2 linked regions of the Pelorhabdus rhamnosifermentans genome follow. The protein of the gene in region 2 interacts with the protein of the main gene of each other region in a pairwise test. Links are inferred from orthologs where the notes say so. Each region holds a gene or a part of one and is shown on either strand. Other genes may lie near its edges.

What was found. The genes of interacting proteins can lie anywhere in the genome.
Region 1: the proteins of pheS (region 2) and brnQ interact in binary tests that used the Escherichia coli proteins (3 or more experiments, as listed by UniProt). The link is inferred for Pelorhabdus rhamnosifermentans from one-to-one orthologs.

What each region holds. Positions count from the first base shown.
Region 1 is NZ_JAHGVE010000023.1:71,271-74,932, reverse strand. Bases 462-3,308 are described here. They hold brnQ (branched-chain amino acid transport system II carrier protein), read right to left. Parts: upstream 2,641-3,308; coding sequence 1,282-2,640; downstream 462-1,281. Other genes in these bases: Ga0466249_RS20595 (class I SAM-dependent methyltransferase), read right to left, coding at 2,818-3,308; Ga0466249_RS20605 (class I adenylate-forming enzyme family protein), read right to left, coding at 462-1,031. Outside these bases: more of Ga0466249_RS20605, read right to left, coding at 1-461; more of Ga0466249_RS20595, read right to left, coding at 3,309-3,408; Ga0466249_RS20590 (CooT family nickel-binding protein), read right to left, coding at 3,492-3,662. UniProt on the Escherichia coli protein: Liv-II branched chain amino acid transport system, which transports leucine, valine and isoleucine. Also acts as a low-affinity threonine transporter.
Region 2 is NZ_JAHGVE010000009.1:164,374-167,753, reverse strand. The notes cover bases 1-2,902. They hold pheS (phenylalanine--tRNA ligase subunit alpha), read right to left. Parts: upstream 2,012-2,902; coding sequence 989-2,011; downstream 1-988. Other genes in these bases: Ga0466249_RS12945 (TrmH family RNA methyltransferase), read right to left, coding at 2,436-2,902; Ga0466249_RS27805 (YqzL family protein), read right to left, coding at 2,268-2,360; pheT (phenylalanine--tRNA ligase subunit beta), read right to left, coding at 1-965. In the rest of the region: more of Ga0466249_RS12945, read right to left, coding at 2,903-3,254.

The DNA of each region.
Region 1 (3,662 bases), on a different replicon or contig from region 2:
ACAACCAACTCTCCCACAGTGCCAGACGGCAAACTTTCTCCTTGCGAATTAACAATTTTGACCTCGACTCCCGGGATAGGTAAACCAATGGAAAGGTGCTTTTCATGATGCTGGGGATTGATAGCCACTACTGGAGCTGCTTCTGACAGCCCATATCCTTCGGTTATGCTAATTCCGAATTTATCCTCAAAATCTTCGGCCACCTGTTTCGGCAACGACGCCCCTCCAGAGATTAGCAGTCGTATTCCCGCCAAATCATTAGGTTCAAGGCTTTTCAGCAGAAGCATAAAAACAGATGGTACTCCGTACATTACTGTAACCCTAAAATGTTTGATAGCTTCAATGACTTCCTTAGGAACAATCGTATCCACAATCGTTATTGAGGCTTTATTCAGAAGCGAACATAAAAGGATACAAGTCCAGGCAAAGCAATGATAAAGAGGAAGAATACATAACACATTGTCATTTTTATAAACAGAAACGACCTTTGAGAAAGAGATGGCGTCACTCACCAGATTCTTGTGGGTCAGCACAGCTCCCTTGGGGTTACCTGTCGTTCCGGATGTGTAAATAATGGTACAAGGTTGGTTTTCGCTAATCTTATCATCCATTGGTGGAGCGGCTGAACCTTCTTGTGCTGTATAAGCATCCATTTCGGCGATAAAATGCTGCGTCACTTTACCGGAATAACCATGATTGTTGAGCGGAGCCTCTAGATCAATTCTGCTCGCTACGATGAGGTTCTTCATTTGAGCATCCCTCACAATATAGGCGACTTCCCGAGGGATTAGCTGATAGTTAATAGGTACTACAATGGCCCCCAAACTGGTAATAGCCATATAGGCATAAACAAAAGCTGGCGAATTACGGACCAATAGCCCAACATTTTCCCCGACACAAACGCCAGCTTGATAAAGATAATTCCGATAACGGCCCACTTCAATTTGAAGCTGTTGATAAGTAATTATTACTGGGCTATGGAGAAAAATGTCATCTCCTCTGCCTTGATAGATCAGTTGATGTACTAGCATATTCAGATAGTTCCTTTCCAAGGAAGTCTACGTTTGTAGCAGATTACGGCTACTACAAATAATAATCCAGATGGTAGTTAAACATCCTTTATATTTCTAATATCAGTTTATTATACTTGGTCTTAATATCAATTATTATAATTTAAAATGCAATATTTGACAAGCCTCTCTTTACTTTTACATTAGCGTTTCCCTTTTGTAAAAAAAAAACACGTATAGTGTAGTCTCTAGGGACTACACTATACGTGTTTTAAATGGATCTTGCCGAATTTTTTTGAAACAATCCAATGAACCAGCCAAAAGATAAACCAACAACCATCGGTATGACCCAACCCATTCCGATATCAAAAAATGGCAAAAAAGAATGATAAACTGCCAGAAGGTTTTGAATGAAGGACTCATTTTTAATGACATCAGGCATGGCATTAAAAGCATCTCCTACACTGGCAAACAAAGTACATACTGTTGTTAATACGTATACAATCTGACGATGTTTAAATAGGGGTGATAAGAATGCTAATATAATTAAGGTAATTGCTAAGGGATATAAAAACATTAATACTGGAATGGATAAAGAGATAATCTGTGTCAGTCCAATATTTGCAATCAAACAAGACACGATCGTAAACAAAATAACATAGGCTCTATAACTAAGCGAATTCGGGAATAATTTCTGAAATGTTTCCGAACAAGCTGTAATTAGACCAATCGCTGTTTTTAAACAAGCAAGTGTAACGATAATGGCTAATAAAATGCTGCCTGCTGCTCCGAAATAATAATGAGCAATTTGGGCTAATGCAATTCCGCCATTTTTGGATAACTCATATTGAGCAACACTCGTTGCTCCGATATAAGCTAGACAACTGTAAATCAGCCCCATCAAAAGGACGCTTACTATACCTGCTTTCACAGTACCCATTGCAATATTCCGAGGGCTTTGTACACCCAAATCCTTAATCGTCTGAACAACAATAATGCCAAAAGCGAGCGATGCTAATGCATCCATCGTATTATATCCTTCTGTAAATCCTTTAAAAAACGGCTCCATGGCATATGCACCATGAATCTCAGCACTTGAAACATTCCCCATGGGACTTAAAAAACTTATGATAACTAAAAAAGCCAAAAATATCAAAAATAGCGGATTTAGAATTTTTCCGATCCAAGTTAAGATCTTACTTGGCTTTAATGAAAAAATGAGTGCAATAAGAAAAAATAAAATCGTAAAACCAGCCAATCCCAACATTTGATATTCTTTTCCAATATAGGGAGCTAAACCAATTTCATAAGAAACACTTCCCGTTCTTGGTAATGCAAAAAACGGTCCGATTGTTAAATACAATAAAATGGTCATAGCATATGCATATAGAGGATGAATACGGCTAGCTAATCCAAATAATCCGTCACTTTTGGAAACGCCAATAGCCACTATGCCTAAAAAAGGCAGGCCAATCCCAGTAATGAGAAACCCGATGGTGGCAATCATCGCATTACTACCCGCTTCTTGTCCCATATGTACAGGGAAAATCAAATTTCCAGCACCAAAAAACATTCCAAATAACATAGAGCCAATCAATACATACGATGATAATGTCAATCGTTTATCCATAAAACCACTCCTAATATTAAAAAATAAAAAAATCCCTCATCCCCTTGAATAAATCAAGGGGCAAGAGATGTTACATATTTTATTTTGCAAAGAATCAATTATTTCTCAAACTATTTCAGTTTACAGCTGAAAAAAATAGTTGTCAAGAAAATTTTCCTAATACATTTTTTAATGACACTAAATCATCGCTTTCACAAAATAAATTTCTTCATTGTCAATCATATTAGTGACTCGATAGTTCAATTCTGTTAGCATTCCTGCGATTGTTTCTCCCTTCAGAAGATGGTCATTTTTTACTGTCTCACATCTGCTATGAATTGAGTTTACTTGCTTTCGCGATCTGTCATGCATAATGACCAAGCAACCGTTATCAGATAGCTGCTCATGCATTTGTTGCAAAAATAGTGATTTTTCTTCAACATGAGGAAAAAAGTTAAAACAAATAATTCTGTCAAAGCTAACGTCTGAACGAAAATTCATAATATCTTCGGCAATGAACGTAATACCTGTTAGTTCTTTATGCTTTTGAATGGCCCTCGCAATCATATTACTAGAAAAATCTACAGCCGTAATCCTCCCCGTATCGCCAATAACTTTTTTAACAAACGGAACTAGCACACCAGTTCCACAACCGACGTCAAGCACATGGTCGCCTTCACGAAAACCGACTATATTGACTAAACCCATAATAATTTTGGAATTAAGGGAGCGAATGTCATCCCATCGCTCCGCTAGTTGATCGAAAAAATTTTGTTCCTTCTTACTCATTGATCCTCCGTGTTACTTACAGTTTTCAGGTCAAAGTCCCAGCATAATCTTTCTATTGTAGAAAATTTATCAGTAACACCATTTTACATGCCTTGTTTTCCGGGGTAATTTTCCAAAATAATACGATGATCCATCAACAATAGTTCTTTGATTCGTCCCTCGAACATTTTCTGAAAACCATAGATGTTCTCCAAATATACTTTGGAATCTTTTGAAACTACTTTATCCACACTCTCCATGAGCAATTCCTCTTC
Region 2 (3,380 bases):
GCAACACCTACGACGCCGCCGGCATCGGCAATGACAATCATTTCATCCGTCAGTTCACGTTTTACATCATCTAACGTCGTTACCTTTTCACCCGCTTGGGCCAGTCGAACATTCAGTTCATTTCTTGATAGCATGGCATGATCATAGGCATGCATGGGCTGCCCCTGTTCAAGCATGACAAAATTCGTTACATCAACAACATTATTAATTGAACGAATGCCCGCTGATCTCAGCCGGCGCTTGAGCCAGGCAGGGGACGGACCTACTTTTACATCCGTCAGCACCCTTACTGCATAGCGAGGACATATCTCGGGATCCGTAATATTGACAGTGATCATGCTCGATACCTTAATTTCACTTGTCTCATGAACATTCAGCATCGGTTTTTTGAGTATCCCATCTGTCAAAACAGCCACTTCCCGTGCCACACCGATCATACTAAAACAATCGGCACGATTAGGGGTCAATTCAAATTCTAAAATAACATCATCTAATCCCAGAACATGATGAATATCTTCGCCAATGGGCGTATCAGACGGCAGCAAATAAATACCGTTCTTCTCCTCTGGCAATAAGGTTTTATCATCCAAAGCCAATTCCTTTGCTGAGCACAGCATGCCGTAAGAAGTCATTCCTCTCAAATCGGCTTCTTCAATTTTCATGCCATTCGGCAAAAGCGCACCCACAAGAGCAACAGGAACAACAGCTCCTGCTGTTACATTTTTTGCCCCAGTAACAATTGTCAGTACTTCACTACCCACATCAATTTTACAGACATTTAGCTTATCCGCATGACTATGAGGATAAATTTCCTTAACCTTTCCTGTCACAACATGTTCCAAATTTTGACCTAAATGGGTCACATGTTCAACAGGAATACCTGCCATTGTTAAACTTTCTCCCAATATATCCGGATCAGCCTGAAAATCAACATATTCTTTTAACCACTCAATCGAGGCCTGCATAGAAATCCTCCTTTATATCCATCTCAATATTGTTGCAAAAACCGCACATCATTTTCAAAAAACAGTCGCATATCATCAATGCCATAACTTAGCATAGCAATCCGTTCTACACCCATACCAAAAGCAAAACCACTTACAGCCTGGGGATCATAATTATTCAATGTTAAAACATTGGGATGAACCATACCTGAACCTAAGATTTCCAGCCAGCCTGTTCCGGAACAAACACGACAGCCTTTTCCCCCACACATAACACAAGAAATATCTACTTCAGCACTTGGCTCCGTAAAGGGGAAAAAGCTCGGACGAAAGCGCACAGCAACGCTACTGCCAAAAATTTCATGAAGGAATAATTCCAGTGTACCCTTCAGATCAGAAAAGCGAATGCCCTTATCAACAACAAGTCCCTCAACTTGTTGAAACATGGGAGAATGCGTTGCATCATAATCACTGCGATAAACCTTGCCTGGAGCAATAATCCGAACAGGCGAATTGGGTTCATGAGCCTGCAATGTCCGTGCCTGAACAGGAGACGTATGGGTACGAAGCAAAATATTTTCCGTAATGTAAAAGGAATCCTGCATATCACGAGCAGGATGATCTTTCGGGAAATTGAGCATTTCAAAATTATAATAATCTTGCTCCACTTCCGGACCTTCCGCAACCTGAAAACCCAGTTTCATAAAAATATCTTTAATTCGGTTAAGCGTCAGTGACAAGGGATGCAAGTGACCGCTTGGAACCTTACGTCCTGGCAAAGAAATATCAATTTTCTCCTTAGCTAAGCGATTCTTTAACTCGCTCGCTTTCAGTTCACTTGTTTTCTCATTCAATGCACCTTCTAGCTCCGACCGAATTTCATTGACGACTTGCCCCATTTTAGGCCGCATTTCCTTACTCAAATTGCCTAAACCACGCAGTAGGACTGTTAAACTACCTTTTTTACCTAAGTACTTAACACGCACTTCCTGCAAATTTTCTACACACGTTGCTTGACTAATCTCAGTTTGTGCATCTTTACTAAGCTGTCTTAATTGCTGTTCCATAGACACCCTCCTTAACAAAATAAAAAGACTTTCAACCCCATCAAGGGGCGAAAGTCTAGCTTCCGCGGTACCACCCAAATTACTGTCTTGGTTTCCGCTAACGCTGAAAATGCGTTTGGCCTACACAAAATTTTTTCAGCCAAAATGCTCCAAAGTGAATTTCAGACAACAAGCATTAAGCACCGTTTTCAGTCCATGACGGCAACATCCCTGTACAATCTTAACTGTCTTACTCTCTTCATCATCACAACAATTATTATTGAAGTCTTAACTTCCTATACATTAAATAAGCCACAACTGAACCGGTTTCTTTAAATACCTTCCAAAAGACCTCGGCGGGGATCACCATTAGACCACACCTTTCCTGTTGACTTTAGGAAATATCAGTTATTTGAGATTATTATAGCATAGGAATCACAAGAATTCAAGCCTGATAACGTTGTCTTACAGCTTCGTACAAGACAACAGCTACCGCACTCGACACATTAAGCGATTCGGCCTTACCTAATAATGGAATATGAATATTTTGCTTACAACGTTGTAAAAGTTCTTCCCTTACACCTTGGCCTTCATTACCAAAAATAATACAAACACTTTGCCGTAAGTCCACATCATAATATAAAACAGACTCTTCAAGAGAGGTTCCATACAAAGAAATCTGATGTTCTTCTAACCAAGCCAAGGAAAGCGCCTCACTAGCAACAATAATAGGCAAATGAAATAAAGAGCCCATAGAGCCACGAACGACTTTGGGGTTAAATACATCAACAGCGTCGATAAGAATTACAGCATGGCACCCTGCGGCATCAGCTGTTCTAAGCAACGTACCTAGATTGCCAGGGTCCTGAATACCGTCGGCAAGCAACAGCAATGGTTTTCTTTTCTCATTATCCAACTGAACAGAAGGTAGTACTTCGTCAAAATCGGCAAGTTGCTGCTTGGCCACAGCCACAACGCCCTGGGGATTTTTTGTATCACAAATTTTTTCCGCCATTGCTACTGAAATCTGATAAAGAGGACCTTTTTTTTCCAACTGAGTGATTAAATTTCGTCCCCTGTCTGTTGATGTCATTTCAGGTGTCACAAAAGCAAAAGCCATCTGCCAATTAGATTGAACAAGCTCTTCTACTAAACGAATACCTTCTAATAAAAACAGGCCCGATTCATCGCGATACTTTTTCTGTTTCAGCGAAGCTGCTAGCTTGACCCACTGATTTTGCGTGCTTTGAATGGATTCCATCATAATTCCTCCTGTTGCTAAAAAAACGCTGAAGTGATATCTTAAATACGCTCAAGAAATCATATTACTATAAGCGAAAGTCAAGTAGAATGTTGGAGCGCCTGCAATACGATTTCTGTACCGTTTCAG